3 regions of the Streptomyces sp. NPDC048254 genome follow, and region 1 is predicted to be linked to each of the others. Evidence: riboswitches for the same ligand, from Rfam matches in the RefSeq annotation. Region 1 holds a riboswitch; each other region holds the start of a gene.
What was found. Region 1 has a riboswitch for cobalamin ahead of ACGFZQ_RS46100 (cobalamin biosynthesis protein). Riboswitches for the same ligand answer to the same signal wherever they lie in the genome.
Positions count from the first base shown of each region.

Region 1 (10,306 bases):
CCGACGACTCGGCCATCAACTCGGCGTCCGGCACGGTCTCGCCGCCAAGGAGCACGGTCGGGATCCCGGCGGCCCTGAGCGCAGCGAGCCCGTCCTCCCAGGCCCGCTTGCCGCCGAGCAGCCGTACGACGGCGATGTCCGCGCCCTCGATCAGCGCGGGCAGCTCCTCCGTGACATCGACGCGCGTCGGATTGCCGATCCGGTAGTCGGCACCGGAGGCGGCCCGGGCCGCCAGCAGATCGGTGTCGGCGGTCGACAACAACAACACAGTGCTCATGCGGGCGCTCCCGGTGGAATGAAGGGCAGTCCTTGCGGCGCGCCCGACTCGATGAGCCGCCAGAGCGCGTCGGTGTCCGCGTGCTGTTCGATCAGGTCGCCGAGCCGGTCGAGCTGCTCCTCGCGCAGCGCGGCGAACGAGGTATCGGGGGCCGGCACGAACCGGCGGCCCGCGGCGGCCGCCACCTCGCGCAGAAAGGCCCGCCGGAAACCGTCCGACTCCAGGGAGCCGTGCCAGTGGGTACCCCAGGTCTGCCCGACCCGGCAGCCGTCCAGGCTGTGCCCTCTGTCATCGGAGATGAACGCCTCCCCGCCGGTCACTTCACCGACCCCGTGATGGATCTCGTACCCCTCGACCCGCTCGCCGAGGGCCTCGCCGACGGGCCGGGTGAGGGTCTTCTCCCGGGCGAACCGCACCCGTAGGGGCAGGACCCCGAGACCGGCCACCTGCCCGCGCCGGCTCTCGACCTCGTCCTCGATGTGCTCGCCGAGGACCTGGAAGCCACCGCAGATGCCGAGCACCGGCCGCCCCTCGGCGGCCCTGCGCCGCAGCGCCTCCGCGAGCCCCCGCTCCCGCAGCCAGTCCAGGGCCCGGACCGTCCCCCGGGTCCCCGGGAGCACGACGAGATCGGCGTCGGCGAGTTCCTCGGGCCGGTCCACGAACCGCACCACGACACCGGGTTCGGCGGCCAGCGCGTCCACGTCCGTGAAGTTGGACATCAGGGGGACGGCGCAGACGGCGACCCGCAGCACGTCCGCGCCGACGGGCGGGGCCGTGTTCGACTCCCGGACGGTCCCGCGCAGCGAGACCCTCAGCCCGTCCTCCTCGTCGATCCCGAGCCCGTGTTGGAAGGGGAGGACACCGTACGTATGCCGCCCGGTGAGGCCGTGCAGCATGTCGAGGCCCGGCTCCAGCAGGGAGACGTCGCCGCGGAACTTGTTGACGAGGAACCCGGCGACCAGGGCCTGGTCCTCCGGCGAGAGCAGGGCGACGGTGCCGAAGAACGAGGCGAACACGCCCCCGCGGTCGATGTCGCCGACGACGAGCACCGGAATCCGCGCGTTGCGCGCGATCCCCATGTTCACGATGTCGGTCCGGCGCAGGTTGATCTCCGCCGGACTGCCCGCCCCCTCACAGATCACCGCGTCATACGTGCCCCGCAACTCGGCGAGACAGTCGAGCACGGTCCCGAGCAGCTTCTGCTGCCGCCCGCCGTGGTAGCCGCGCGCACTCAGCTCGCCGACCGGTTTCCCGAGCAGCACGACCTGACTGCTCTGCTCGCCGCCCGGCTTGAGCAGCACGGGGTTCATCAGCGCGGTCGGCTCGATGCGGCAGGCCTGCGCCTGCATGGCCTGCGCCCGCCCGATCTCGGCGCCCTCGCGCGTGACGAAGGAGTTGAGGGACATGTTCTGGGCCTTGAACGGCGCGACCTTCACGCCCTGCCGCACCAGCCACCGGCAGATACCGGCGGTGACCACGCTCTTGCCGGCGTCGGAGGTGGTACCGGCGACGAGGAGACCTCCGTTGTTCATGAGGAACTCCCCGGGAGCCGCACGGCCGACCGCGACCGCTGCCCTCGCAGCAGGGCCCCGGCCGCACTCACCCCCCACGCCAGCCACCCCACCCGCCGTGACAACCGCACCGCCCGCTCGATGTCCGCGACTTCCACCGCACGCCCCTCCCCGTTCAGCACCGGCCGGTGCTCGACCCGCCCGCCGTATGACAAGGTCCCGCCGAGCCGTACCCCCAACGCCCCCGCGAACGACGCCTCCACCGGCCCGGCGTTGGGACTCGGGTGCTTCGCCGCGTCGGACCGCCAGGCCCGCACGGCCCCCTTGGTGTCATCTCCGGCGACGGCGGCCAGTACGGCGGTGAGCCGCGCCCCGGGCCACCCCGCCATGTCGTCCAGCCGCGCCGAGGCCCACCCGTACCGCCGGTACCGGGCCGACTTGTGGCCCACCATGGCGTCCAGGGTGTTGACGGCCCGGAACCCGAGCAGCCCCGGCACCCCGCCCACGGCCCCCCACACCAGCGCACCCACGACCGCGTCACTCGTGTTCTCGGCGACGGACTCCACGACCGCCCGGGCGATCCCGTCGGCGTCCAGGGCCTGCGGATCCCTTCCGCACAGATGCGGCAGCCGGGCCCGTGCGGCCTCGACGTCCCCCGCCTCCAGGGCGCGCCCGATGGCACCGGCCTCCCGGGCGAGTGAAGTGCCCCCGACGACGGCCCAGGTGGCGGTCGCGGTGAGCGCGACGGCCGCGGCGGTGGACGGTCGTACGAGCCGCTGGGCCAGGGCACCCAGAGTCACGGCGCCGCCGGCGCACACCGCGGTGTGCAGTGCGCCCCACCCGCGGTGGTCCCGCCACAGCACTTGTTCGACGGACCCGGCCGCCCGGCCGAACGCGGCGACCGGATGCCCCCGGCGCGGATCGCCGAGCAGCAGATCGCCGAGAAGGCCGGCGGCGGCGCCGTACGCGAAGACGCGACCGGCACCCATCGGCTCAGCCCGCCGCGGGGGCGGGAAGGAGCCGGGTACTCAACCTCGAACGGCAGCCGCACATGGCGATATGTCCTCACTCAGGGTGTCCACGCCCTGGTTCGACGAGACCGGCGGTGAGAGTTCCTGGCTCCCGGGGATTGCTACCCCGGTGACAGTGGCGGGACCGCGCCGGATTCGCACCGGCTTCCTCTCTTGCCGCCGTACTTGGCTCCGGAAGTCCACCACGCCCCCGGAAGAGCCGTCAACTTGCCGTTGACCTGCGAGGGGAGTGTGTGGGAAGGCCCACACCGGTGGGCCGGCGGGGCCTGTGGGGCATGCCGAAGGCTCCTCCCGAGCGGGTCGGGGAGGAGCCTTCGCCGGTCGCGAGCGGCCGGCCCGGTCAGGCCTTGGCCACGATCAGGTGGATGCCGTAGGCCACGGCGGCCGCGCAGGCCGCGAAACACAGGTAGGCGGCGGTCACGGCCAGGGCCGCCGAGTTGCCCTGGGCCGTGGCGCGTTCACGGGCGGAGAGGCCCTTGATGCCGAGGGTGAAGAGGGCCACCATGCCCACGGTGACCACGAGGCTGACGCCGAAGACGGAGCCGATGGCTGCCCAGTCGATGTTCATGTCGGTTCTTCCTCGGGGGTCAGACGGTCGCGGCCGGGTCGGTGGCGGTGACCGGCGCGGGTGACGGGGCGGGGGACAGGATCGTGGCGGTGAGGTCGTCGGTCACCGGGCCCGCGGGCGGCGGGGTCACGGCGGCCATCGCCGCGGTCACCACGCCGGCCGGCTCGGTGCCGTCGGTGTCGTTGACGTTGGCGCTGTCCACGACCTCGCGGCGGGAGAGCTTCCAGATCGCGGCGCTGGAGGCGACGAGGAAGACGGCGACGGCCGCTGTGCCCCAGTCGCCGAGGTCGGTCACGGACTCGGCGAGCGCGCCGACCAGCGCGGCCGCGGGGAGGGTGAGCACCCAGGCGATCATCATGCGGGTCGCGGTGGACCAGCGGACGGTGCCGCCCTTGCGGCCCAGGCCCGCGCCCATCACGGAACCGGAGACGACGTGCGTGGTGGAGAGGGAGAAGCCGAGGTGGGAGGAGGCCAGGATGGCGGTGGCCGCGCTGGTCTGGGCGGCGAAGCCCTGCTGCGGCCGGAGGTCGGTCAGGCCCTTGCCCATGGTGCGGATGATCCGCCAGCCGCCGATGTAGGTGCCGAGCGCGATGGCGAGGCCGGCGGAGAGGATGACCCAGGTGGGAGGGTTCGAGCCGGGGGCGATGGAGCCGCCCGCGATCAGCGCGAGGGTGATGATGCCCATCGTCTTCTGCGCGTCGTTGGTGCCGTGCGCGAGGGAGACCAGGCCGGCGGAGGCGATCTGGCCGGCGCGGAAGCCCTTGCGGGTGGCTGCGTCCTCTGCGTTCTCGGCGTTCTTGCCGATCGCGTACGACAGGCGGGTGGAGAGCATCGCCGCGAGGCCCGCGACGACGGGGGCGGCGACCGCGGGGAGCAGGACCTTGGTGACCAGTACGTCGCCGTGGACCGCGCCGAAGCCGGCGGAGGCGACGGTGGCGCCGATCAGACCGCCCATCAGGGCGTGCGAGGAGCTGGAGGGCAGGCCCACCAGCCAGGTCACCAGGTTCCAGAGGATCGCGCCGACCAGGGCGGCGAAGATGACCTCGGGGCGGATGCCGTTCTCGTCGACGAGGCCCTTGGAGATCGTGTTGGCGACCTCCACGGAGAGGAAGGCGCCCACCAGATTCAGCGCGGCGGACATGGCCACTGCGATCTTGGGCTTGAGCGCGCCGGTCGAGATGGTCGTGGCCATCGCGTTGGCGGTGTCGTGGAAACCGTTCGTGAAATCGAACGCGAGTGCGGTCACCACCACAATCGCGAGGATCAGCGAGAAGCTTTCCATTTACCCAGACAATCTATAGAGGTCATCGGCCGTTGGACCGTAGGCAATCTGAGTGAACGGAAGGTGAACTGAGGTGGTCTCTGTGGTGTCTGTGATCGGCTTCGGGGTATTCGTGTGCGGGCACGGGCGAGGCCGCCGTCCCGTTTCCGGTCCGGCGGCCCGGTCGCCCCTTGGCTAGGAGCCCTTGGCGAACGCCTTCAGCCGGCTCGCCGACCCGTTGAAGAGATTCTGGTCACCCGGCAGGCTGCCGCTGTTGTCGTACTGCCAGAAGGTCCAGTGCGACCATCCGGCCGGCAGTGCTCCCGCGTCCGCCGAGCCGTGGCGTGCGATCCACAGGGCGTGGTTCGCGGCGAAGGCGCTGCTGCCGCCGGTGCAGAGGTTCCACCAGTGGGTGGTCGTGTAGATCACCGGCCGCTGACCGGTCTCCCGGTTCAGTTCGTCGCTGAAGGACTTGATCCACTTGATCATCGTGGAGTGGCTCAGCCCGTAGCACTTGTGCTTCTTGTCGTACGGGTTGTACTCGATGTCGAGCGCGGGCGGCAGCGTCCAGCCGTCCGCGGTCCAGGTGCCGCCATGGCTCGCGAAGTACGCGGCCTGCCGGGCGCCCGACGACTTGTTCGGCAGGGCGAAGTGGTAGGCGCCCCGCATGATTGAGGCCTCGCGTGCACCGTTGTACTGCTGGCCGAAGTACGGGTTGCGGTAGGTGGTGGACTCGGTCGCCTTGATGTAGACGAACTTGGCGCCTTTCGCCTTGGCGCCCGGCCAGTCGACGTTCTTCTGGTGCGAGGAGACGTCGTGCCCCTTCGGCAGGCTCGCCGCGGACGCCGTCGTCCCGGCGAACGCGGTCGCGGCCCACGAGAGGGCGAGCGCGGCCACGGCCGCCGCGAGGGCGCGGGCGTGGTGACGGTGGCGGCGGTGGTGGCGCGACGGAGAGCGGTCACGGGCCATGTTTCCCCCCGGAATGGCGACGTGTACGAAAAATCGTCCAGAGATTATTGGAAGATCGGCGTATGATCGGCGATCTTCGGCCAAGCCGTGAAATAGGGCTCTTTGCGTCCATTTGCGCTCTACTGGATTCGGGACGTCCGAACTAAAGTGCCCTGCCGTACAAGCCGGTTGGGGCGCTGCCTGACAGGATCGGGCCATGGCTGAGCAACAGCGGCACGAGCGTGACGGACGGGATGGACGCGGCGGCGCACAGGGTGTGTCGGAGCCGCGAAGGCGGCATGTACGTGCGGAGGAGGCGAGCGCCTGGCGCGAACTCGTCGCCACCGCCCGCCGCACGGTGGCCGACGGACTGGTCGTCGGCACCTCCGGCAACGTCTCGGTCCGGGTCGGCGACACCGTGCTGGTCACACCGTCGGGCGTGCCGTACGACCGGCTCACCCCCGACGACGTGACGGGCGTCGACCTCGCCGGCCGCCAGGTCCTCGGCACCCTGGTCCCGACCAGCGAACTGCCGATGCATCTCGCGATCTACGGCGGTACGGGCGCCGGTGCCGTCGTGCACACCCACGCCGTCCACGCGACGGCCGTCTCGACGCTCGTCCCCGAGCTTCCCGCGATCCACTACATGTCCGCCGCGCTCGGCGGCGCCGTCCGGGTTGCCCCGTATGCGACATACGGCACCGAGGAGTTGGCCGAGAACATGCTCCGCGCCTTGACCGACCGCTCCGGCTGCCTCCTCCAGAACCACGGCACGATCACCTACGGCACCACCCTGACCCAGGCCTACGACCGCACGGCCCAACTGGAGTGGATGTGCCACCTGTGGCTGACGGCGTCCGCCGTCCCCGGCCTGACCCCGACCCTGCTGTCACCGGAACAGGTGGCGGAGGTGGGGGAGCGACTGCGGGGGTACGGCCGGCAGACGGGGTAGGCGTCGACGGAGCAGCCTTCCTCTCGCCCCGTTCCTCGATCTTCTTCCTTCCGTGCCGCCCGACCTCGCTGCCTGACGTCTTTCCGCCGGGCCGGCGCCAGGCCACGCCGCACGTTTCCGGCGGTGCCGACCTCGCTCCCACCCCCTTCGAAAGCTCCGCCCACGCGACAAACGGCCCCGCCTCCACTGGCCGCCGTCCCGGTCCGCCCCGACACTGGACAGGTGCGCCCAGTCAAAGTCACGGCTGCCGCCGTCGGTGCCGTACTCGCCGCCGGTGCGGCTGGCGTGGCCGCGGGGCGGTTCGCCAGTGACGCCGCGCTGAAGGCGCCGCCGGGCCGGCCCCTGCCCACCGAGCCCCGGCTCACCGTGCACAGCACCGCGGCCGACCGCATCACCCTCACCCGGGACCTCGCCTCGCTGCGCCCCGGCACCTACGGCCTGGCCGGCGACGGCTCGCACGCGGTCGTCGGCGCCGTCCTGGAGTCCGCCGCGAACACCCCCGACACCGTCGTACGGCGGCTGGAGCAGGTGACCCACGGCACCTTCGAAACCGGCGACAAGGTCTGGCTCACCCCCAACGTCCACATCGGCAACCCGGGCGCCGCCCTGGGCCTGGAACATGCCGACGTCGACCTGCCCGGCGAACTCGGTTCGCTGCCCGCCTGGTTCGTGCCCGGCTACCGGGACACCTGGGTGATCGCGGTGCACGGCCTCGGCACCACCCGCGAGCTCCCCATGAACGTCATGCGGTTCCTGCACGGCCGGCGCCTGCCCGTCCTCGCCCTCGCCTACCGCGGCGACCTCGGCGCCCCGCGCCCCCCGGACGGCCTGAACCACCTCGGCGAGAGCGAGTGGCGCGACCTGGACGCGGCGATCCGCTACGCCGTCCGCTACGGCGCCCGCCGCGTCGTCCTGTACGGCTGGTCCACCGGCGCCACCATGGCGCTGCGCGCCGCCGCCCACTCGGCGCTGCGCGAGCGCGTCTCCGGGCTGGTCCTGGACTCGCCGGTGCTCAGCTGGGAGGCCACCCTGCGGGCCCTCGCCCAGGCCCGGCACACCCCCGAGCCGCTGCTGCCGCTCGCGGTGCGCGCCGCGCAGGGCCGTGCCGGCCTGCATGCCGACCACGTCGGTGACCCCGTCGACCCGGAGCAGCTCACCGTGCCCACCCTGATCGTCCACGGCCCGGACGACATGGTGGCCCCCTGGACGTACTCCCGCCGGCTCGCCGCCCGGCGCCCCGACCGCATCGCCCTGCACACCGTGCCGGACGCCCCGCACGGCGCCATGTGGAACGCCGACCCCCAGCAGTACGAGGAGCGGCTGCGCCGATTCCTCACGCCTTTGATGTGATGCCCGCTGATGTCTCCTCTCATATGAAATGACACCTGTGATGTGATTTTTTCCGCACGCGCGGCACCTCCCTGACCGCGCCCCGAGGCAAGTCGGAAGCCCCGATTCCAGTCGGTCCCGAGGGTTCCGTTTAAGGCCGTACCACTGGCCTGAACATGTCTCCTCGCCTCCCCTCGGGCCCCGTGCGTTGGCCAGCCCCGTCGCCCGCCGTGACATTCCGTTTGGGTTTTCGGACCGTCAACCGGAAGACTGCACCCGTGACGTCCCGTATCCCGCGCGACTCAAGGCTTCGACTCGTCCGAACGCGACCCCTGGCCGCCGCCCCCCGAGCGATGAACCAGCGGCCCGCGCGCCGCCCCGCACCCCGCCCCCCCGAGGGCACCCCGGCCCCCGCCGAACTGGCCAGAATGGCACGGTCCGGGCTGGCCGGAGCGGCCCGAGTCGCCCACTGGGCCGACACGGCCCTCGGGCCGGGCAGCGACGGCGCGACCGCCGACGGCAAGGCCACTCTCTCCGAGGCGTCCGCCGAACGCGCGTCCGGCGATCTGGGCCTGACCCCGGCTCAGATCCGCGCCGACTGGGACACCGCCCGACTCGCCGGCCTGGTCGAGGTGCACGGCGACAGCGCACGCCCCGGCTGGCGCCTGCGCGCCTGGGACCGCGACGACAGCGCCGTGCTGCGCGGCTGGGTCGCCCTCTTCGACGCCTGGTCGCTCGCCCATCCGGAGCCGGCGGAGTTCGAGGCCGCCGCCGTCGCCGAGGTGGTCTCGGCCATGCCCCAGGTGCTCTCCTTCCTTCAGCTTTCCGCCGGTCCCGTCCCGGTCGAGCAGCTCCTGGACCTGCTGCGACAGCGGGTCACCGAACTGCGTACCGAGCGCTGCGAGGTCCCCTACGACACGGAGACCGGGATCGCGACCGGTGGCGGGTCCCGGTCCGCCGTTCCCGTCGCCGCCGTGCCCGCCGCCCGCACCGACCTGGCGGACCGCGCACCGGCCGACGACCCCGCCCCGGCGGAGGACGCCGAGCTCGCTCCCCTCCTCGACTGGGCCCTGCACGCGCTCGCCTCCGTCGGCGCGCTGACCTACGGCGTCGGCCAGGCCACCCTCACCCCGCTGGGCAGCTGGGCGGTCTGGGTCAAGCTGGAGCAGATCTGCGTGGCCGCGCAGAGCCCCGCCGGGAACATCGAGGTCGCCGCCGAGGAGATGCTGCGCGGCTGCGCCCAGCTCCGCCCCAACGCGGCCCGCGCCGAGTACCGCGCCTGGCTCGCCGCCCGCCCCGTCGGCAGCGCCGTCGGCGAACTCGTCGCCGCCGCCCGCGGTGAGGACGCTCTGCTGCGCGGCCTCGCCTTCGAGGCGCTGCGCGTGGTCGGCGCCCCCGCCGAACCGGACGTCCGCGCGGTCGTCGACGAGCCGACCCTGCGGCCGTATGCCCTGCTGTGGCTGGCCGAGCACGACGGGGTCGACCCGGAGGACGCCCACGAGGTGCTCACCCGCGAAGAGGCCACCTGGCTCTGGGTGGACACGGCCGCCGCGGTCGCCGACCACGGCGAGGCGCCGCTGCTGGTCCGCCATCTGGAGTCGGCGCTGCAGCCCACCGTCCCCGCGCTGCTCGACGAGGTGCGCGCCGTCGGTCACCCGCGCACCGTGCAGGTCCTGGTCGCCCTCGCCGCGGCCCACCCCGACCCGGCGCTGGCCAAAGCCGTCCGCCGGGCCGCCTTCCAGGTGCACACCGGCGGATGACGGCGCAGGCGGGTCGGGAGGGTCAGGCCGCTATCTCCGGGGCGTAGGTGCCGAAGCTCCAGATGTTGCCCTCGACGTCCCGGGCCATGTAGTCCCGCGAGCCGTAGTCCTGGTCCGTGGGAGGCATCAGGATCTCGGCGCCGTGGTCCACGGCCCGCTGGTGGTGTGCGTCGACGTCGTCCACGACGATGTACGCCCCGGTCGGGCCCGCGCCCTCCATCGCCGCGTCGAAACGGCCGCCGCGGCCCTTGGACCCCAGCATGATCGCGCCGTTGCCCTGCACCAGCTCGGCATGGAGCACCATGCCGTCCTCGCCCTCGTACACCGACAGCTCGGTGAAGCCGAAGGCCTCCGTCAGTTGCTTGATCGCCGCCTTCGCGTCCGCGTACAGCAGCGACGGATAGATGCTCGGCCGTCCGCCGGTCGTGCCTGCCATGCCGATCACTCCCCTTGTGTACGGTCCCCCGAAAGCCGTCGTCCGGCCTGTTGCACAGTCTGGCACCCGGCACTGACAACGCCCCCGGCCCGCGCCGCCGGTGCAGGCCGCGACCCGGCGGCTCATCGGCTCATCGGGTCATCTCATCGGCTCATCGGAAGGTGTTGCACTGCGCCATGTCCCCGGTCCGGTACCCCTGGTAGAACCACTGCTGGCGCTGCCGCGCCGACCCG
Region 1 covers NZ_JBICZJ010000026.1:63,022-73,327, reverse strand. Annotated here, with positions in the region: gene cobN (cobaltochelatase subunit CobN) at 1-277, opposite strand, end outside; gene ACGFZQ_RS46105 (cobyric acid synthase) at 274-1,809, opposite strand; gene ACGFZQ_RS46100 (cobalamin biosynthesis protein) at 1,806-2,777, opposite strand; cobalamin riboswitch at 2,877-3,019, opposite strand; gene ACGFZQ_RS46095 (hypothetical protein) at 3,160-3,387, opposite strand; gene ACGFZQ_RS46090 (inorganic phosphate transporter) at 3,407-4,669, opposite strand; gene ACGFZQ_RS46085 (lysozyme) at 4,844-5,617, opposite strand; gene ACGFZQ_RS46080 (class II aldolase/adducin family protein) at 5,814-6,548, shown strand; gene ACGFZQ_RS46075 (alpha/beta hydrolase) at 6,771-7,898, shown strand; gene ACGFZQ_RS46070 (hypothetical protein) at 8,231-9,637, shown strand; gene ACGFZQ_RS46065 (VOC family protein) at 9,660-10,073, opposite strand; partial or broken gene ACGFZQ_RS46060 (neutral zinc metallopeptidase) at 10,225-10,306, opposite strand, start outside.

Region 2 (10,306 bases), on a different contig from region 1:
TCGGCGTCCGCCGCGTCGCCCGCGGCCGACGCGGCGTGGCACTCCGACGCCGGCGGGCCATCCGGCTCACGGCAGTCCGGCTCGTGGCAGTCCGCGTGGTCGCTGACCAGGCTCTCCAACTCGTTCAGAAGCCGTTCGGTCCGCTTCACCTGCTGGGCGAGCACCCGTACCCGGGCGCTCTGACCGCCGATCTGCCAGCGGCTGGCGATCAGTTACTCGTACTCGCGGACGGTGAGGGCGACGGCCTCGTGACCGCCGAGGGTGATGCGGCGTGGCTGAGGGTGTCTGGCCACTCGGGTCCTCCGCTCCTCGCCTTGCTCGTCCTCGCCTGCTGGGTCGGTTCCCGGAGAACGCGAGAGGGCCCCCGGATGGTTCCGAAGGGCCCTCGCGTGACGTGAATCGTTCAGTGGGCGGCGGGAACCGTCCGCCCGGCCGGGGCCTTCGCCGGCCTGGGGTTGAGCTGCCGTTCGGCCAACTCGCCGAAGAGCAGGCCGAATCCGCCCCACAGCACCAGCTGGATGGCCAGCGCGGAGAGCCGGAACCGCCACAGCAGGGTGGCCGGGAAGTCCGTCGGTACCTCGTTGATGGTCGGCAGGAACTGGTACGCCAGCCCGATGACGACCGCGAACGCGGCCACCGCGACCACGGTCGCCCACCAGGTGCCGAGGCTCGGCCGGAGCCGCTTGCCCAGGATGGTCGCGGCGACCGCCAGGAGCACGCTGAGCACCATCATCAGGAAGTACAGCGTGGTCCGCTTGCCGATGGTGTCCGGGTCGCCCACCGACGGCGGGTTGGCCGGGTACTTCAGGAACGGCACCACGTACACGGCGAACAGCGCGCACCCGGACAGCAGCAGCGCCGTCGCCCGTGGCGAGAAGCGGCCGACGCGGCCGAGGGCGAAGCAGTAGGCGAGGGCGGCGATGCCGCCGAAAGCGACCCCGTAGAGCAGCACACCGGTGGCCAGGCCGGCGGTGGACTGGAGGGAGCGGGAGACGACCTCCATCTCGTGCTCGTGCGAGTGGGCGTCCTCGAAGCTGATCGCTTTGTCGACGTTCGGCTCACCGAGGAGATAGGCGACGACCAGGGCGAGCACGCCGGCGGCGAGGCCGGCGAGCATGCCCCGCACCAGGAGGTTTCTTACCGTTGCGGAGTTCATGGGCGTGCGGCGTCCCTTACGTCAGTGGCAGGGGAAGCCGAGGAGGTGGCGGGCGTCGTGCACCCACTCGTGGACGTCCGTGCCGTTGAACACGGAGGTGGCGCCCTGCTCGGCGCCGACGAAGTAGAGCAGGATGAGCATGAGGATGCCGAAGAAGACCGCCCAGGGAGCTATCGCACTCAGCGGCAGCTTGGCGGGAATGACGGGGGTGGTGGCTGTCGGCTGCGCGACGGTCTGCGCCATGGCAGAACCTCCTCTGGGAGTTCGCGTCCCATCTCGGTGGTGCACTGGACGACGGCTACGGGTCTGACTCACGAGCACCCGGGGGCTCTCGCATACAGTGGCGCGACCGTGCCGGACTCCCACCGGCTTCCGTTCTGGCGTCGTCGATATCGGACAGACCGTACCGCGTGTCAGGAGCACGGCCAAGACCGCGCCACCAGGCGTGATCTTCATCTCGCGCCTGGTGGCCGGTTCTGGGCGTGCTGGGTCAGCGGTGACGAAACTCGACGGGACGTCTGCCGACGAGGGCGCTCATGCCGTCCTTCTGGCCGGCGGTTGCGCGCGTGAGGGCCTGCGGCCGGTTGAGTGTGAGCAGGGCGGTACGGCCCTTGCGTTCGGCACAGGAGGCGTACAACTCGGCGGCGTGCAGTCCGAGTTCGGCGTGCAATCCGCCTGAGCGAACGGCGTCGGCGGCCGGTCCCAGGGCCTTGGCCGTCAGGGAGGTGCGGGCGTCGGCGACGTCGATGGTGGAGCAGTCGACGAAGAGGGTGCCGGGGCGGGCGGCGGGCTCAAGACCGGGGCCGGTAAGTGACCACGAGGTCGTATCCGCGCACCCGATGGCGCGCCTTGACGAGGTTGGCGGCCATGGGGGGGCGCCCATGTGTCCGAGTCCGATGAACGCGACGGTACGGCTCACCAGGCCGCCTCCGGGGTGGTGCCGGGTCCGGCGAGACCCAGTTCGCGCTCGCCGAGCGGAGCGAAGAAGCGTTCGACGTCGGCGTCGGTGACCTCGGCGAGGGTGGCCGGGGACCAGCGCGGGTTGCGGTCCTTGTCGATGATCTGGGCGCGGATGCCCTCCGCCAGGTCGGGGGCGGACAGGGCGGCGCAGGAGACGCGGTACTCCTGGTCGAGGACCCGCTCCAGCGGGCCGAGCCGCCGCGCCCGGCGCATCGCCGCCAGGGTGACCTTCAGGGCGGTCGGCGACCTGGACAGCAGGGTCTCCGCCGCCTCCTTCGCCGCCGGGTCGCCGTGGGCGAGCAGCCGCCGGACGATCTCCTCGACCGTGCCGGCGGCGTAGCAGGCGTCGATCCACTCCCGGTGGCGGACCAGTTCGCCCTCCGGCGCCGGTCGCACCTGCCGGGTGAGCGCCTCGTGCACCGGCCGGTCGGCGAGGTCGGCGATCAGCCGCTCGATCCTGTCCGACGGGACCCAGTGATCGGCGAGTCCGCACAACAGGGCGTCCGCGGCACCGATCTGAGTCCCTGTCAGGGCGAGATGGGTGCCCAGTTCGCCCGGGGCGAGGGCGAGCAGATAGGTCCCGCCGACGTCGGGGACGAAGCCGATCCCGGTCTCCGGCATGGCGACCCGGGAGCGCTCGGTGACGATCCGGACGCTGCCGTGCGCGGAGACGCCGACACCGCCGCCCATGACGATGCCGTCCATGATCGCGACATAGGGCTTGGGGTAGCGGGCGATCCGGGCGTTGAGGTGGTACTCGTCGCGCCAGAACTCCGCCGACGCACTGCCGTCCCCGGCGCGGGCGTCCTCGTAGATGCTCCGGATGTCACCGCCCGCGCACAGGCCGCGCTCCCCCGCGCCGGTGATGACGACGGTCTCGACGGCCGGGTCGTGCTCCCACTGGGTGAGTGCCTCGGCGATGTCGAGCACCATGGCGTGGGACAGGGCGTTGAGTGCCTTGGGCCGGTTGAGGGTGAGGTGGGCCGCCCGGCCGGCGGTGTGGAGCAGGACGTCGCTCATCCGAACGCCTCCAAGAGGCCGCGGGTCACGATGACGCGCATGATCTCGTTGGTTCCTTCCAGGATCTGGTGGACCCGCAGGTCACGGACGATCTTCTCGATACCGTACGCGCTGAGGTAGCCGTAGCCGCCGTGCAGCCGGAGCGCGCGGTCGGCGACCGCGTACCCCCGGGGCCGTCCTTGTCGACGACCTTCGTCTGAGCAACGCCCGGGTCCTGCTCCGTCCAGGGTGTCGCGGGTCGCCCAGGCGGGGCCGCGGTGGGCGGTTCGTCGGGCGTGCCGTCCGCGGACCGCGCGGTGCGGGTACCGGTCGAAGCCGGATCCTTTCGGGTTGAAAGCGTCAACCGACCCGTCGGTAGGGTCACTTGAGGCGTAAAGCTAGGATTTCCCCATGGTCGCTCCCGAGCCGCGCCGGCTGACCGACGACGAGACACCGTCCTGGCTCGCCCTTGCCGGTGTGCTGGTCAGGCGCCCGGCCGTGCCCTGCGGATGAGCGAACTGGCGCTGTTCGCCAACGGGTCGCTGTCCCGGCTCTCCCATGTCGCCAAGCGCCTGGAGCACCGGGGCTGGCTGCGCCGGGAGCCGGACCCGGACAACGGCCGCTTCACCGTGGCAACGCTGACGGAGGCGGGCTGGGCCAAGGTCGCGGACTCGGCACCGGCGCACGTCGCGACCGTACGCCGACTGGTCTTCGACCCGCTGACCCGGGCGCAGGTGCGCCAGCTGCACGAGATCGGCCGCAGGATCCTGGCGGCGACCGACGACGCCGGCGGGCCCCCGGGCCGGCCCCTGTCACATCCGCGCTCCGGGCGGTGTCTTCATGCCGAACAGGCAACGCATACCGGCAACGCATGAGGAGAACACCGTGACGCTGCGCATCCCGAAGGCCGAGCTCCCGGCCGGGCTCAAGGAGAACATGGTCGAACAGCTCGGTGCCGTGCCCGAGAACGTCGAGGTGCTGTGGCACAGCCCCCAGGTCGCGCAGGACAACCTGGAGTTCGGCGGCAAGGTCGGCGCCTGGGACCGGGCCGACGCGAGCCTCAAGTCGTTCGCGCACATGGCGGTGGCCGCGCAGGTCGGCTGCAGCTGGTGCCTGGACGTCGGCTACTTCCAGGCCCAGAACGGGAACCTGGACCTGGTCAAGGCCAGCCAGGTACCGCGCTGGCGGGAGGCGGACGTCTTCACGGAACCGGAGCGGGACGTGATGGAGTACGCCGAGGCCATGACGAACACCCCGCCGACCGTGACCGACGAGATGTACGCCGGCCTGCTGGACCGGCTCGGCGCGCCGGCGATGGTCGAGCTCACCGCGTTCATCGCCTATGTCAACCTGGCGACCAGGGCGAACGTGGCGAACGGGGTCGGCTCGCAGGGCTTCTCCGACGCCTGCGCGATCCCGCTGGCCCAGCCCGCCGCGACGGCATGACGGCCGGCTCGGCCCCCGAGGACCTGTTCGTCGCCCATCGCCGTCTGCTGTTCACGGTCGCCTACGAGATGCTCGGGTCGGCGGCCGACGCGGAGGACGTGCTCCAGGAGTCCTGGCTGCGATGGGCCGACGTCGACGGGTCCCGGGTGCGGGACCCGCGGGCGTATCTCGTCCGCATCGTCACCCGCCAGGCGCTCAACCGGCTGCGGACGCTGTCCCGCAGCCGTGAGGAGTACGTCGGCGAATGGCTGCCGGAGCCGCTGCTGACCGGTCCCGATGTCGCCGAGGACGTCGAACTCGCGGACAGCGTCTCGATCGCGATGCTCACCGTGCTGGAGACGCTGGCACCGACCGAGCGGGCGGTGTTCGTGCTCCGCGAGGTCTTCGACGTGCCGTACGGGGAGATCGCCGAGGCGGTGGGCAAGTCGGCCGCCGCGGTACGGCAGATCGCCCGGCGGTCCCGCGAGCATGTGGCGGCCCGGCGGCCCCGGGTCCGGGTGAGCCGGTCGGAACAGCGTGCCGTGGTGGAGCGGTTCCTGGCCGCGCTGCGCACCGGGCGGGTGCAGGAGCTGATGGAGGTCATGGCACCCGACGTGGTCCTGATCGCCGACGGCGGTGGACAGGCCGGTGCCGCGACCGCCCCGGTGCACGGCGCCGAGCTCGTGGCCGCGCTGCTCGCCCGGCCGGACCGGACGGTGTCCCCGGTCTGGCTCAACGGCGCGCCCGCCGGCCGGATCGAGGTCGGCGGCCGACTGGCTGCGGTGAGCGTCGAGGTGGCGGACGGCCGCGTCGTCCGCATCCACGCGGTGGCCAACCCGAGCAAGCTGACGCGACTCGACGAGCCGGCCGAACTCACCCGCTAGGCCGGTGTGTTCCCGGCGGACGGCACCGCCCGCCGGGAACACCGGGAACACCGGCCCATGGACCCATGGAGACTACGCACGCAGATGGTGGCGCACGTCCCCCACCAGGTGGATCGTCAGGGGTCCCGTCCTCGTAGAGGATCACGGTGTCCCGGAGCATCCGTTCGACGCCCTCGCGTCCCACGGCCGTCGTATCCGCGATGGCGTTCATGGCAGCCGAGGGCAGGAGACGAGGCCGGTCCGCCGGGTCCACCGCCATGGCCACAGCTGGGCGACACCGAACGCCACCTCCACCACGAGGAAGAGCCACAGCAGGCGCGTGGCTCCGTGGCCCAGCGCGTACGCCTGCCACAGGGCGAACTGGACGCGCGCCACGCCGTCGAACAGGCCGTGCGCGGGAAGCGGCTCGATGATCCGCAGGAGCGCCCACACCACCACGACCGAGCCCATCAGGTTCGCGTACAGGATTTGCATCGGGTCGAGGGCGGGCAGCACGCCCAGCCCGAGGGTGTCCCCCAGCGACGACAGTCCGTCGTGCACGAGCGCATAGGTCCAGGGGGTCGCGAACCCCACGGTGACGACGAGGTCGTACCAGGCGCTCGCACGGACGACCCGCGGATAGGCGGGGTGGGTGGGGGCGGCGAGACGGATCATGAGGGGGCTCCTGCTCGATTCGTGGCAGCGACGCCTCACGCTAAACAGTGGAGTACTGTCCAACGTCAAGTCCCAGCGCGGCAGTCCGGCGGAGGGTCATGCGTATCGGAGAGCTGGCCGCGCAGGCCGGCCTGAGCAAGGACACCATTCGCTTCTACGAGAAGATCGGCCTCGTCACGGGCCGGCGCCTGGCCAACGGCTACCGCGACTTCCCGCCGGAGACGGTGCCTTGGCTGCACTACGTCCGTACCGCGCAGACCCTCGGCTTCTCACTGGCCGAGATCGGCCGGCACTTCGAGGAGCTGAGCGACGCGCCGGACTCGGCCGAGGCGCTGTCCGCACTGTTCGAGGAGAAGATCCGGGTCGTCGACGCGCGCATGGCCGAACTCGCGGCCCTGCGGACCGAACTCGAGGCGCGCGTCGGCACCGGATGCCCCCTGCGGGCGGCGGAGCGGGCGGGCTGAGAGGCCGCTCCCCTCAGCCCGCCGAGACCGACGGCGACCGGGGTTCCCTGAGGCGTCGACGGGCCCGGGACAGGCACTCGCAGGTTCGCCGCGGTCACCCCGGTGGGCCTGTACCCGATCACCGCCACGTCGTACGGGCTGTCCATGGCTCTGCTCACGGCCCCGGTCCCACTCACCTGGGCACCTCGTGTCGCTCTTGCCTCGGCTCGCTGATGTAGCGTCTGCTCCAATTGGAACATCCGCTACGGCAGGGAGGCCGTCAGGGACGTTCCAGTGCCGTGACGACGGGAAGGGCAGCCCCCTGACCAGCACCCCGCGCCGGATCGACGTCCACCAGCACCTGATCCCGCCCGGCTACCGGAAGGCCCTGACCGGGCAGGGGATCACCGAGGCGGGCGGGCGCGCCCTGCCCGACTGGAGCCCGGAGGCGGCCCTGGAGGCGATGGATCTGCTCGGCACCGAGACGGCGATCCTGTCGGCCTCCACCCCGGGCACCGGTTTCCTCACCGACCCGGGGCGGCGGCAGGCCTGGCCCGGCAGCTCAACGACTTCTCCGCCGCGCTCACCGCCGAGCACCCCGGCCGCTTCGGCTGGTTCGCCACCCTGCCCCTGCCGGACACGCCGGCCTCGGCACAGGAGGCCGAACGGGCGCTCGCCGGACTCGGCGCCGACGGCGTCACCCTGCTCGCCAACACCGACGGCGACTACCTCGGCGCCGCCGGCCAGGACGCCCTCTGGCGGGTGCTGGACGAGCACGGTGCCGTCGCCTTCGTCCACCCGGCCGAACTGCCCGGGCCGGCCGTCGACGGCATCCCGCCGTTCGCCGCGGACTTCCTCCTCGACACCACCCGGGCCGCCTATCTCCTGGTGCGCAACGGTGTGGTGCGCCGGTACCCGCGGATCCGGTTCGTCCTCAGCCACGCGGGCGGCTTCGTGCCGTACGCCTCGCACCGGATGGCCGTCGCCCTCGCCGCCGACACCGGGCGCAGCCCCCTGGACATCCTGGGGGACTTCCGCGGCTTCTACTGCGACACCGCGCTCTCGTCCAGCCCCGCCGCCCTGCCCACCCTGCTCGCCTTCGCCCGCCCCGGGCACGTGCTGTTCGGCAGCGACTGGCCGTTCGCGCCCGCCGCGGCCGGCCAGTACTTCGCCAACGGCCTCGACACCGGTGTCGGCCCCGGCATCCTCGCCGCCGTCAACCGCACCAACGCCGAGGCCCTCTTCCCCCGCCTGGCCGGCGTCCCCGCCCTCGCGCCCGTCTCCCGTCCGCTCCCGGCGCGGCTGCGGCGGTCGGTGCAGCGCGCCGGTGCCCGCGCCTTCTTCAGGATGGTCCAGCCCGGCACCGACTGAGGGGCTCCTCGGGAGGTCCGGTGAACCGGCAGGGAACTCTTGGTCATGGGTTTGCCTGGACGGCCGTTCGAGTGCGAAGTGCTGCCTAGCATGAGGCGATCACGAACGGTACGAACCCGGGAGCTCGGGATGGTGTTGTCCGGCCTCGGCTGGAGGTCGTTGCGTCCCTGGGCGGTCGTCGCGGTCGCCGTCGTATGCCTGGTGGCGGGAGCCCTGGCGCTCACACACGACTCGCGCCCCGCACACGCCGCCCCTGCCGCCCTGCCGCACACCGCGGTGGAGGTGTCCGCCAGCCGCTGCGGCCGGGGCTGGCGCACACCCACCCCTGGTGTCCAGGTCTTCGACCTGCGCAACCCGACCGACGGCCCCGCCGAGGTCCTCCTGGAGGACCCGAAGAGCCAGGCCGTCTACGGCGAGGTGGAGGACATCGGCCCCGGCACCACCCGGGAACTCACCGTCCGTCTCGGCAAGGGCACCTACGCGTTCAAGTGCGTCCCCGACGACGCCGACGCCGTCACCGGACCCACGGTCCGCATCACCACGGGGCGCAGCGGACCGGCCGCGGCCCCGGTCACCGAGCACGACCTGATCCCGCCGGCGCTCGCCTACCAGAAGTGGATCGGCAGCGGCCTGTCCGACGTCGTCCGGCTGACGACGACCCTGCGGGACGCGATCGACGGCGGGGACCTCGCCGCCGCCCGCGCCGACTGGCTGCCGGCGCACCTGGAGTACGAGCGGCTGGGCGCTGCGTACGACGCCTTCGGCGACGCGGACGGCGCCATCAACGGCACGGACGCGGGCCTGCCCGGCGGGGTGCACGACAAGGACTTCACGGGCTTCCACCGCGTCGAGTACGGCCTGTGGCACGGCGAGTCCGCGAACGGCCTGCGCGGCCCGGCGGCCGACCTGGTGAAGGCGGTGACCGCGCTCCGCGACGACTGGGCGGGAACCCGGATGGACCCCGCCCAGCTGGGGCTGCGGGCGCACGAGATCCTGGAGAACACGGTGCAGTTCGAGCTGACCGGCCGCACCGACTACGGCAGCGGCAGCAACCTCGCCACCGCCCGCGCCAACCTCGACGGCACGGTGCAGGTCATGTCCCGGCTGCACCCGCTGCTGGCCACGCGGTACGCCGGTCTGCCGGCTCTGGAGAGCGAACTGGACCGGGTCGGGAAGACGCTCGACGGTTTCGAGCACGACGGCACCTGGACACCCCTGGGGCGGCTGAGCCACCGGCAGCGCGAGAACGTCGACGCGGCGCTCGGGGACCTGGTGGAACGGCTGGCGTCGGTGGCGACCCTGTGCGATCCACGGAGGACGGTGTGAGCACCGACGAGACGACGGGCAAGGGCGGGGTCGGCCGCCGTGGCTTCCTGCGGGGCGCGGCGCTCGCGGGCGCGGGACTGGCCGCCGGCGGCGCGGCCGCCCCGATCACCGACGCCACCACGGCAACGCCGGCCATCGCACCCTTCCACGGCGCCCGTCAGCGGTCCGCGATCGCGGCGCCGCGCCGGACGACCGTCTTCACCTCGCTCGACGTGACCGCCGGGAACCGCGCCGAGCTGACCGACCTGCTGCGCACGCTCACCGACCGCGCCCGCTTCCTCACCTCCGGCGGCACCCCCGACCCGGTGGGCGTCACCGCGCCGCCCGCCGACTCCGGTGTCCTCGGCGAGGAACTGCCGTCGGGTGCGCTGGCGGTGACCGTCGGCGTCGGCGCCTCGCTCTTCGACGACCGGTACGGGCTCGGGAGACTGAGGCCCCGTCGGCTGACCACGATGCCGGCCTTCCCGGACGACGACCTCCGGCCCGAGTGGTGCCACGGCGACCTCAGTTTGCAGTTGCACGCGGACGACACCGACACCGTGCTGCACGCACTGCGCGACATCGCCCGGCACACCCGGGGCGGCATGCAGGTCCGCTGGCGGCTGGACGGCTTCACCAGCCCGCCCCGCCCGTCCGGCACCCCGCGCAACCTGCTCGGCTTCAAGGACGGCACCGCCAACCCGGAGACCGGCAGCGCCCGGGAGATGGACCGGCTGGTGTGGGTCGGCGCGGACTCCGGCGAGCCGGAGTGGGCGGTCGGCGGCAGCTACCAGGTGGTGCGGCTGATCCGCATGCTGGTGGAGTTCTGGGACCGGGTCTCGCTCAGCGAGCAGGAGCGGATGTTCGGCCGGTCCCGCGAGTCCGGGGCGCCCCTGGACGGCGACGCCGAGCACGACACGCCTGATTACGCCGACGACCCCAAGGGTGACGTCATCCCGCTGGACGCGCACATCCGGCTGGCCAACCCGCGCACCACGGCCACCGCCGAGCAGCGGATCCTGCGCCGCGCCTACAACTACGACCGGGGCATGGACAGCAACGGCAACCTCGACATGGGTCTGCTGTTCAGCTGCTACCAGCAGGACCTG
Region 2 covers NZ_JBICZJ010000015.1:186,325-196,630, forward strand. Annotated here, with positions in the region: gene ACGFZQ_RS35385 (hypothetical protein) at 1-149, opposite strand, end outside; gene ACGFZQ_RS35390 (CbtA family protein) at 404-1,156, opposite strand; gene ACGFZQ_RS35395 (CbtB-domain containing protein) at 1,178-1,399, opposite strand; cobalamin riboswitch at 1,436-1,576, opposite strand; partial or broken gene ACGFZQ_RS35400 (NAD(P)-binding domain-containing protein) at 1,791-2,075, opposite strand; gene ACGFZQ_RS35405 (enoyl-CoA hydratase/isomerase family protein) at 2,072-3,136, opposite strand; partial or broken gene ACGFZQ_RS35410 (acyl-CoA dehydrogenase family protein) at 3,133-3,303, opposite strand; gene ACGFZQ_RS35415 (MarR family winged helix-turn-helix transcriptional regulator) at 3,625-3,990, shown strand; gene ACGFZQ_RS35420 (carboxymuconolactone decarboxylase family protein) at 4,001-4,561, shown strand; gene sigJ (RNA polymerase sigma factor SigJ) at 4,558-5,424, shown strand; gene ACGFZQ_RS35430 (hypothetical protein) at 5,632-6,078, opposite strand; gene ACGFZQ_RS35435 (MerR family transcriptional regulator) at 6,177-6,542, shown strand; partial or broken gene ACGFZQ_RS35440 (amidohydrolase family protein) at 6,844-7,892, shown strand; gene ACGFZQ_RS35445 (EfeM/EfeO family lipoprotein) at 8,022-9,218, shown strand; gene efeB (iron uptake transporter deferrochelatase/peroxidase subunit) at 9,215-10,306, shown strand, end outside.
Region 2: another riboswitch for cobalamin. It lies ahead of ACGFZQ_RS35395 (CbtB-domain containing protein); the one in region 1 lies ahead of ACGFZQ_RS46100 (cobalamin biosynthesis protein).

Region 3 (10,306 bases), on a different contig from region 1:
CTCGTCTATCCGCTGATCTTCACGTTCCTGCCCCGGCTGTGGTCGGTCTCCCACAAGCACGGCTATGTGACGACCTCCGACTTCGTGCGCGGCCGCTTCGGCTCCAAGGGCCTCTCGCTCGCCGTCGCCCTGACCGGCATCCTGGCGACGATGCCCTACATCGCGCTCCAGCTCGTCGGCATCCAGGCCGTCCTCGACGTCATGGGCGTCGGCGGCGGCAACGGCACCAACTGGTTCGTGAAGGACCTGCCGCTCCTCATCGCCTTCGGCGTCCTGGCGGCGTACACCTACTCCTCCGGTCTCCGCGCGCCCGCGCTCATCGCGTTCGTGAAGGACGGGCTGATCTACCTCGTCATCGCGGTGGCGATCATCTACATCCCGATCAAGCTGGGCGGCTTCGACGACGTCTTCGCCAAGGCGGGCCATGCGTTCGCGCAGGTCAACCCGGCCACCGGCAAACCACGCGGCGCCCTGGCACCGCCCGAGGCCGGCCAGTGGACCTACGCCACCCTGGCCCTGGGCTCCGCGCTCGCGCTGTTCATGTACCCGCACTCGATCACCGCGACGCTCTCCTCCCGCAGCCGTGACGTGATCCGCCGCAACACCACGATCCTGCCGCTGTACTCCCTGATGCTGGGCCTGCTCGCGCTGCTCGGCTTCATGGCCATCGCGGCCGGCGTCAAGGTCACCAACGGCCAGCTGGCGATCCCCCAGCTGTTCGAGAACATGTTCCCGGACTGGTTCGCGGGCGTGGCCTTCGCCGCGATCGGCATCGGCGCCCTGGTTCCGGCGGCCATCATGTCCATCGCGGCCGCGAACCTCTTCACCCGCAACATCTACCGGGACTTCATCAAGCCGGACGCCACGCCGAAGCAGGAGGCCCAGGTCTCCAAGCTGGTGTCGCTGCTGGTGAAGGTCGGCGCGCTGGTCTTCGTCCTCACCATGGACAAGACGGTCGCCATCAACTTCCAGCTCCTGGGCGGCATCTGGATCCTCCAGACCTTCCCGGCCCTGGTCGGCGGCCTGTTCACCCGCTGGTTCCACCGCTGGGCCCTGCTGGCGGGCTGGGCGGTCGGCATGGTCTACGGCACGGCCGCGGCGTACGGCGTGGCCTCCCCCACCCAGAAGCACTTCGGCGGCTCGGCCAAGGAGATCCCGGGCATCGGCGAGATCGGCTACATCGGCCTGACGGCGTTCGTGATGAACGTGGTGGTGACCGTGGTCCTGACGTTCGCGCTGAAGGCCCTGAAGGCCCCCGAGGGCGTCGACGAGACGACCCCACAGGACTACACGGCGGACGCGGGCGACGCGGGCGTCGAGGTCGAACTCCCGCCGGCCGTCGCGGGATCCGCGCACTGACGAGGCCCGGCCCCGGCACACGCGTGGCTCTCTAGTCGCGCGTGCGCCGGGCCATCGCGTCCCAGAAACGGTCCAGTTCACGGACGCGCATGCTGACCCAGGCCGGTGTCTTGCGGTGCACCAGCCTGGGGAAGCACCGCCTTACGGACCCTGGCAGCAGCACCTGCTGCTGACGGCAGAAGGGCTCACGGACCTCGCCCCGGGGCACCGTGCCCCGGGGCGGGTACGGACACAGCTGGAACTTGCAGTCGGGCAGACAGGTGGTGCCCGGTGCGGGCGGTGCGGAGTTGCCGGACCGCAGACCGGGCCGGAGCGGCTCGCGGCTCGTGCGGATGCACGGAGGGAGCGGCATCCCCGAGCGCTCGGCGCGGGCCATGCGCTCCTCGACCTCGTCCGGGTACCCGTCCCGCTCGACCAGGTTCACCATGAGCAGCACGTCGGCGACGAGGCGCTGGGCGCGTCCGTCGAGGGTGCTCCACCCGGCCGAGGGCGGTATCCACAGGTTGTGCTTGCGGTAGCCCCCGTTCTGTTCGGTGCGCGAGCCCACGTTGTCGGTGACGGTCTTCTCGTCGATCCACAGGAAACGCTCGGGCTGCCCGGTCTCCAGTGCCATGGCCACCAGATCGCCGGCCTCGGCGACGAACGGATGCAGCGTCCGCCGGGGCGCGTCACCGTTCGTGCCGGGTGGGCCCGGCGGGCCGTTCACCGTGCCCGCCATGGACAGCCAGCGCTGCACCGTCTGCACCGCGCTGGACCCGCCGATCGCCCGGGGCGGCCCGGGCCGCCCGTCGGAGTCGTTCCCCTGCCACACCGCGTCGTCCGCCTCCCGTTCGCGGTGGCCGGCGCTGTCCGGGAGCTCCCACAGGCACAGCGCCTGAAGCAGCAACAGCTGCGTGTGCCAGCATCGGGACCGCTGCAGCACCGTCTCCGCCTGCCGGACCAGCTCGGCTCGGCTGCCCGGATACGAATAAGGGTGGCGCTTGCGCCGGTTGGCCGCGAACTTGAACCCCTGAGCCAGCGCGGCCTCCAGGGCGAGCGGCAGGTCGGGCGCGCCGCGGGTGTACTCCGGATCGAGGTGGCGCATCCACTTGTTGAGACGTTCACGGGCCTCGTCACGGTGGGCGTCGTCGACGGAGCCCAGCAGCATGGGAATCGTCCAGGCCCGCATCACGAACTCCCTGGACAGCTCGATGCAGTCCTTCCGGTACCGCTGCTTGCTGTCCTTCCGGCGCTGCTGCAGCCTGTCGACCTCCGCGGCCGACCTGTCCCACGAGGACGTGCGGGCCCTCATCGCGTCCCGCATCCGCGCGGTCCAGTCGTGGTCCTGCTTCCTCCTGCGAGCCCTCAGATCGCTGACCGTCTCGTGGTATTCCCTGATGGGGTCGGTGCTCAGACTGTACTTCTCCCGGATGATCGCGAACGCCGGGTTTCCGCCACTGCCGAACTCCTGGACGACGGCCAGGCGCACGGCGTACGAGGACTCCGCCTTGCCGATCTGGAAGAAGTGGTAGTAGAGGAGCATGGTGTCGGTCTTCTCGGAGGCCGCACGCAGGGCCATGCCGAGCTGCTTGGCCAGCCTGCACTTGGCGTCCTCGACGGTGCGCCGGTCACCCTTGATGTCGGGCCAGCGGTCGCGCACCTTCTTGACGATGTCGCTCAGCAGGCGCGGCCTGGCCTCGGCACTGTCGACCTCCAGGGCCGCCGCGTACAGGTCGAGGGCCTTGGGATCGTCCGTGCGGCGGTTCGCGGCCGTGAAGAGCCGGTCGGCCATGGGCCGCCCGTACAGGGGAGTCTGCCGCCGCAGCTCGTCCTGGTACTTCCTCAGCTCGGCTCCGACACTGCCTCCCTTGGCCGACAGCTCCGCCGCCCGGCGACGGGAGAGCAGCACCAGCGCGATGAGCAGCTCGCGGCTGGGGCCCGGCGGCCGCAGCGCCAGCTCGATCAACTCGCCGGCGTCGTGCTCGCCGAGGTGACTCAGCATGCGGAAGCCGAAGTAGGCCTGGAAGGTGCTGTGCGGGAAGCGGACCCTCTTCTCGAAGCCCTCCACCAGCCGCAGCTTGCTCGCGTTGGCCGCGAAACGGGCGAGCGCGATCTGGCACTGGCCCATGTTGCCCTCGCGCAGACGCTTGCTCTCCCTGGGGCTCAGACGGTCGCAGAGCGTGTTCCAGATCTGTTCCCGGTGCCACTCGGAGAAGGTGTTCCCGCGCTTGCCGTACCGGTCGAAACGGCGTGCCATGGCCCACAGATGGTCCGCGCGGGCCGATGTCCGCCGCGCCGGACCGGGGTGGACGTCTTCGCCCAGCAGTTCGGTGAAGCCGACCTCCAGCCTGTCCTGGAGCAGTCCGATACATGCGAGCGCGGACACCACCTCGACGGTGTCGTCGCGTTCCTGGGGGCTCAGCTCGACGTCTTCGCGCAGCCGGCCCTCGCGCACGGAACGGTCCCACGTCTCCAGCAGCCACAGCCGCAGTGTGCTGCGGTCCCAGCTCCGGGTGTCCAGCCGATGGGCACGGTTGTGCACACGGTCGCGTTCCAGGCCGCCGTGGTGGTGCAGTTCACGGGCGATCTGGAGGTAGATGGGCGATTCGGTGACCTCCGCGGTCTCCACGATCCAGTCGACGCGGCGCTCGTCGGTCTCCGGGACCCGGGCCTCGACGAAGCGCAACGCCTCCTCCTCGCTCAGCGGTTCGAGCTCCACTATCGCGGCGGGTGTGCTCTCCAGCGGGCTGTGCGGGCGGGACGCGATGACGAGCGGCAGCTTCTCCTCGTGGGCACACTCGATGGCCTTGCGGATGATGTTGTCCCGGTCCTCCTGGAATCTCTCGTCGAGCACCGCCTCTTCGAGGCCGTCGGCGATGACCACCACCTTGTCGTCGGCGAGCAGTTGGTGCCAGACCCGGTCGTTCTTGCCGCGCGCCAGAATGCCCCGGGGCGCCTCCTCGGCGAACCGCTCCCTGGCCATGCGCTCGAAGTTCAGGTCTCCGCCGGTGGCGTCCCGCAACCGGATCGGCACGGGAACGGCATGCTGCTCGGCCAGCAGTTCGGTGAGCCGCACCAGAACGGCGGTCTTCCCAGTGCCGATACCGCCGACGAGCAGATACGGCCTGCGGGTCTCGCGCTGCCGCAGCCGCTGGGCGATGACCCGGGCCAGCTCCTCGCGGCCCACGACCTCGGAGATGTCCGGCCCCGCGGTGCGCACCAGTCTGCGCGGCTCGTTGCGCGCCTTGGCGAGATACCGCCCCTTGGTCCAGTGGTACCAGAAGAACAGGAACACCGCCGCGGCGACCGAGGCGGCAAGGAGCGGACCGACGAATCGCACGACGGCGTCGAACCCGTCCTCGGACCTGTGCCGCCACTGCTCGAAGGCGGTCGTACGGTGGGTGAACAGGATCCAGAACCCCTCACCGACCCAGGCGAGGAGCAGAACCAGGAAGGTCAGCCAGACAACCCGGTTCAGATTGGTGTACGACCACCACCGACGCCAGTTCTTGGAGCGGGTGGTGTTACGGCGGGCCTCCAGCCAGATGGTCAGACGGTGCCAGTGCCCCAGAAAGAACCGCCGGAGCCGACGCCACGCCCGCCTCGCGTCCAGCGTCGCCATCGGCGCACTGCGTGGCCGGACCTTGCCCGGCGGGTGACGGACGATTCTCGACATGGCGCCTCTCCTTCCGAGCCTTCCGAGACCAGCTCTCGGCACGGAGGACCCGCGGGCACCTAACTCCATGGAAGCACTACCGTCGCACCACGCAACTCGGCTGCCCCACCGCCGGACAGGGCCGGAACACCCCCTGGAAAACCGGGAGCACGTGGTCGGAGCCCTCCGGCAGACTCGGCACCATGGACATCACGATCCGGCCCGCGGACCCGGCCGAATACGGACCCCTCGGTGAGATCACCGCCCAGGCCTACCTCCAGGACGGCCTCCTCGACTACGGCGAGGGCGACGAGTACCTGCCCGTGCTGAAGGACGTGGCACACCGGGCGGCCGCCGCCGAGGTGCTCGTGGCCGTGGACGGCGAGCGACTCCTCGGCGGAGTCACCTTCGTCGCCGGTCCCGGCCCGATCGCCGACATCGCGCGCCCCGGCGAGGCCGAGATCAGGGCGCTCGCGGTCGCGCACGAGGCCCTCGTCCGCGCCTGCGTCGACCGCGCGCGGGCCACGGAGGGCTGCACGGCCGTCGTCCTGTCGAGCCAGCGGAGCATGCACACCGCCCACCGGATCTACGAACGCCTCGGCTTCGTCCGCACACCCGAGCGGGACTGGAATCCCGTGCCGCACCTGGACGACATCACTCTCCTCACCTACGAGCTGACACTCCGACACCACCGCGACACAACATGTGGGGGTGACACCGCGACCCGGCACTAGATGTATGCTCATGCTCGCTGTCGCAGCAGGGGAATCCGGTGCGAATCCGGAACTGTCCCGCAACGGTGTACTTGCGCATATCTGTGCACAAGTGTCAGTCCGAGGACCTGCCGACAGCACACCCGGCCGTCCGGCCCGGGTGTTCTGACGTCCGGGCCTCGTGGAGTGGGCCGGGGACGCGACACGCGTGCGTGCGCCCGTGTGCTGCCTCCTGCCCTCCGCCAGGCCCCGTGCCGAGCGAGGGAGAGCCCCACGTGACCATCGCGCCAGCCGAACCGGCTTCAGCGACCATCTCTGTGGACGAGGACGGCCCCGGCACCGCGTTGCTGCGGACCCTGACCGAGCTGACCGCCGACCTCCCCGACGCCGACCCCGGCCGGGTCGCCGCCGCCGCGCTGCGCGGCCGGTCCGCGCGGGCCGACGAGTCGGAGTTGCGCGAGCTGGCCACCGAGGCGGCCGCCGGCCTCATCTCCGAGGACCCCGCCTACTCCCGGCTCGCCGCCCGGCTGCTGACGGTCTCGATCCGCGCCGAGGCCGCCTCGCAGGGCGTGACGTCCTTCACGGAGTCCGTCGCCGTCGGCCACCGCGAGGGCCTCATCGCCGACCGCACCGCCGAGTTCGTGCGCCTGCACGCGGCCCGCCTGGACGCCCTGGTCGACCCGGACGCCGACGACCGCTTCGGCTACTTCGGCCTGCGCACCCTGCACAGCCGTTACCTGCTCCGGCACCCGATCACCCGCAAGGTCATCGAGACCCCCCAGCACTTCATGCTCCGCGTCGCCGCCGGCCTGGCAGAGGACGACACCTCCCGCGCCCTGGCCGAAGTCGCCGCGCTCTACCGGCTCATGAGCCGGCTCGACTACCTCCCCTCCTCCCCCACCCTCTTCAACTCCGGTACCCGGCACCCCCAGATGTCGTCCTGCTACCTCCTCGACTCCCCGAAGGACGAGCTGGACTCCATCTACGACCGCTACCACCAGGTGGCCCGGCTCTCGAAGCACGCCGGCGGCATCGGTCTCTCGTACAGCCGGATCCGCTCCCGCGGTTCGCTGATCCGCGGCACCAACGGGCACTCCAACGGCATCGTGCCGTTCCTGAAGACCCTGGACGCCTCGGTGGCCGCGGTGAACCAGGGCGGCCGGCGCAAGGGCGCCGCCGCGGTCTACCTGGAGACCTGGCACTCCGACATCGAGGAGTTCCTGGAGCTGCGCGACAACACCGGTGAGGACGCCCGGCGTACGCACAACCTGAACCTCGCGCACTGGGTCCCGGACGAGTTCATGCGCCGGGTGAACGCCGACGGGCAGTGGTCCCTGTTCTCCCCGGCCGACGTGCCGGAGCTGGTGGACCTGTGGGGCGACGAGTTCGACGCGGTCTACCGCAAGGCCGAGGCCGAGGGGCTCGCGCGCAAGACCATCCCGGCCCGTGACCTGTACGGCCGGATGATGCGCACCCTCGCGCAGACCGGCAACGGCTGGATGACCTTCAAGGACGCGGCGAACCGGACCGCGAACCAGACGGCCACCCCCGGCCATGTCGTCCACTCCTCCAACCTCTGCACGGAGATCCTGGAGGTCACGGACGACGGCGAGACGGCGGTCTGCAACCTGGGGTCCGTGAACCTCGGCGCGTTCGTCGACACCGCGGCCGGTGACATCGTCTGGGAGCGGCTGGACGAGACCGTCCGCACCGCGGTCACCTTCCTGGACCGGGTCGTCGACATCAACTTCTACCCGACCGAGCAGGCGGGCCGCTCCAACGCCAAGTGGCGTCCCGTCGGCCTCGGTGCCATGGGTCTGCAGGACGTCTTCTTCAAGCTGCGGCTGCCCTTCGACTCCGCCGAGGCCAAGGCGCTCTCCACCCGGATCGCCGAACGGATCATGCTCGCCGCCTACGAGGCCTCCGCCGACCTCGCCGAGCGGAACGGACCGCTGCCGGCCTGGGAGAAGACCCGCACCGCGCGGGGTGTGCTGCACCCCGACCACTACGGCGTCGAGTTCACCTGGCCGGAGCGCTGGGCGGCGCTGCGCGCGCGGATCGCGACGACCGGCCTGCGCAACAGCCTGCTGCTGGCCATCGCGCCCACCGCCACCATCGCCTCGATCGCCGGTGTCTACGAGTGCATCGAGCCGCAGGTCTCGAATCTCTTCAAGCGCGAGACACTGTCCGGTGAGTTCCTCCAGGTCAACTCCTACCTGGTGCAGGAGCTGAAGGACCTGGGCGTCTGGGACGCCCGCACCCGGGAGGCGCTGCGCGAGGCCAACGGCTCGGTGCAGGACTTCGCGTGGATCCCGGCGGACGTACGGGCGCTGTACCGCACGGCGTGGGAGATCCCGCAGCGCGGTCTGATCGACATGGCCGCGGCCCGGACCCCGTACCTGGACCAGGCCCAGTCCCTGAACCTGTTCCTGGAGACGCCGACCATCGGCAAGCTCTCCTCGATGTACGCGTACGCCTGGAAGTCGGGCCTGAAGACGACGTACTACCTGCGCTCGCGCCCGGCGACCCGGATCGCCCGCGCCGCGCAGGCCCAAGCCACCGTTCCCGCCCAGCAGACGGCTCCCGAAGACGCGGTCGCCTGCTCCCTGGAAAACCCCGAGTCCTGCGAGGCCTGCCAGTAATGACCACCCAGCACAAGAACCTGCTCGACCCGGGCTTCGAGCTGACTCTCCGCCCGATGCGCTACCCGGACTTCTACGAGCGCTACCGGGACGCCATCAAGAACACCTGGACCGTCGAGGAGGTGGACCTCCACTCGGACGTCGCCGACCTCGCCAAGCTCAGCCCCTCCGAGCAGCACCTGATCGGCCGGCTCGTCGCCTTCTTCGCGACCGGTGACTCGATCGTGGCGAACAACCTGGTGCTGACGCTGTACAAGCACATCAACTCCCCCGAGGCGCGGCTGTACCTGAGCCGCCAGCTGTTCGAGGAGGCCGTGCACGTCCAGTTCTACCTGACCCTCCTGGACACCTACCTCCCCGATCCGGAGGACCGCACGGCCGCGTTCGCCGCGGTGGAGAACATCGCCTCCATCCGGGAGAAGGCCGAGTTCTGCTTCAAGTGGATGGACTCGGTGGAGAACCTGGACCGCCTGGAGTCCAAGGCCGACCGCCGCCGCTTCCTGCTCAACCTGATCTGCTTCGCCGCGTGCATCGAGGGCCTGTTCTTCTACGGCGCCTTCGCGTACGTCTACTGGTTCCGCAGCCGGGGTCTGCTGCACGGCCTCGCCACGGGCACCAACTGGGTGTTCCGTGACGAGACGATGCACATGAGCTTCGCGTTCGAGGTGGTCGACACGGTCCGCAAGGAGGAGCCGGAGCTCTTCGACGACGAGCTTCGGCAGCAGGTCACCGACATGCTGCGGGAGGCCGTCGAGGCGGAGCTGCAGTTCGCCCGTGACCTGTGCGGTGACGGCCTGCCCGGCATGAACACCGACTCGATGCGCCAGTACCTGGAGTGCGTCGCCGACCAGCGGCTCGGCCGCCTCGGCTTCGCTCCGGTGTACGGCTCGGAGAACCCGTTCTCCTTCATGGAGCTGCAGGGCGTTCAGGAGCTGACGAACTTCTTCGAGCGGCGTCCGTCCGCGTACCAGGTCGCGGTGGAGGGCACCGTGGACCTGGACGAAGACTTCTGAGTCTCCCGCTCCCCGCGGTCCTCATGGGCCTCCCTGATCTGCCGGTCGATGCGCCTGTCGCGCAGGACGCCGAGCACGGACGGGAGGGTCATGAGGACCAGGATGCCGAGGACCAGGACCATTCCGACGAGACCTTCGATCTGGTTTCCGTTCATGGACACCACTCTCGCGCCGAATGCTCCTTACCGTGAGTGGCAGCACTGCCACACACCCTCGAATTACTGCCAGCGGCGAGGCACACTGGCAGCATGCTGAAGAACGTGGCGGCAGTGCTGCTGGACGGTGTACACCCCTTCGAGCTGGGGGTGGTCTGCGAGGTCTTCGGCCTCGACCGCTCCGACGAGGGGCTGCCGGTGTACGACTTCGCGGTGGTCTCGGCGGAGGGGCCGTCGCTCGGTACCCATGTGCCGGGCCTGACGGTCTCCACGCCGTACGGCCTGGACCGGCTGGAGGAGGCCGATCTGATCGCGGTGCCGGCCTCGGACTCCAATGTCGAGCGGGGCTACCCGCCCGAGCTGCTCGACGCGCTGCGCCGGGCGGTGGACCGAGGCGCCCGGGTGCTCAGCGTCTGCTCCGGCGTCTTCGTCCTCGGCGCGGCCGGGCTGCTGGACGGGCGGCGGTGCGCCGTGCACTGGCGGCACGCGCAGCTGCTGGCCCGCCGTTTCCCGCGCACCCGGGTCGAGCCGGACGTGCTGTACGTCGACGAGGACCCGGTGATCACCTCGGCGGGCACCGCGGCCGGTATCGACGCCTGTCTGCACATCGTCCGCAAGGAGCAGGGCCCCGAGGTCGCCAAGAAGATCGCCCGGCGGATGGTGGTGCCCCCGCACCGGGACGGCGGCCAGGCCCAGTACATCGAACGCCCGCTGCCGGAGGGCCCCTGCGACACGGTCGGCGAGGTGCTGGCCTGGATGGCGGAGCATCTCGACGAGGAGGTCACCGTCG
Region 3 covers NZ_JBICZJ010000002.1:853,038-863,343, reverse strand. Annotated here, with positions in the region: gene mctP (monocarboxylate uptake permease MctP) at 1-1,359, shown strand, start outside; gene ACGFZQ_RS09220 (ATP-binding protein) at 1,391-5,014, opposite strand; gene ACGFZQ_RS09215 (GNAT family N-acetyltransferase) at 5,197-5,727, shown strand; cobalamin riboswitch at 5,725-5,857, shown strand; gene ACGFZQ_RS09210 (ribonucleoside-diphosphate reductase subunit alpha) at 5,982-8,348, shown strand; gene ACGFZQ_RS09205 (ribonucleotide-diphosphate reductase subunit beta) at 8,348-9,361, shown strand; gene ACGFZQ_RS09200 (hypothetical protein) at 9,274-9,516, opposite strand; gene ACGFZQ_RS09195 (helix-turn-helix domain-containing protein) at 9,610-10,306, shown strand, end outside.
Region 3: another riboswitch for cobalamin. It lies ahead of ACGFZQ_RS09210 (ribonucleoside-diphosphate reductase subunit alpha); the one in region 1 lies ahead of ACGFZQ_RS46100 (cobalamin biosynthesis protein).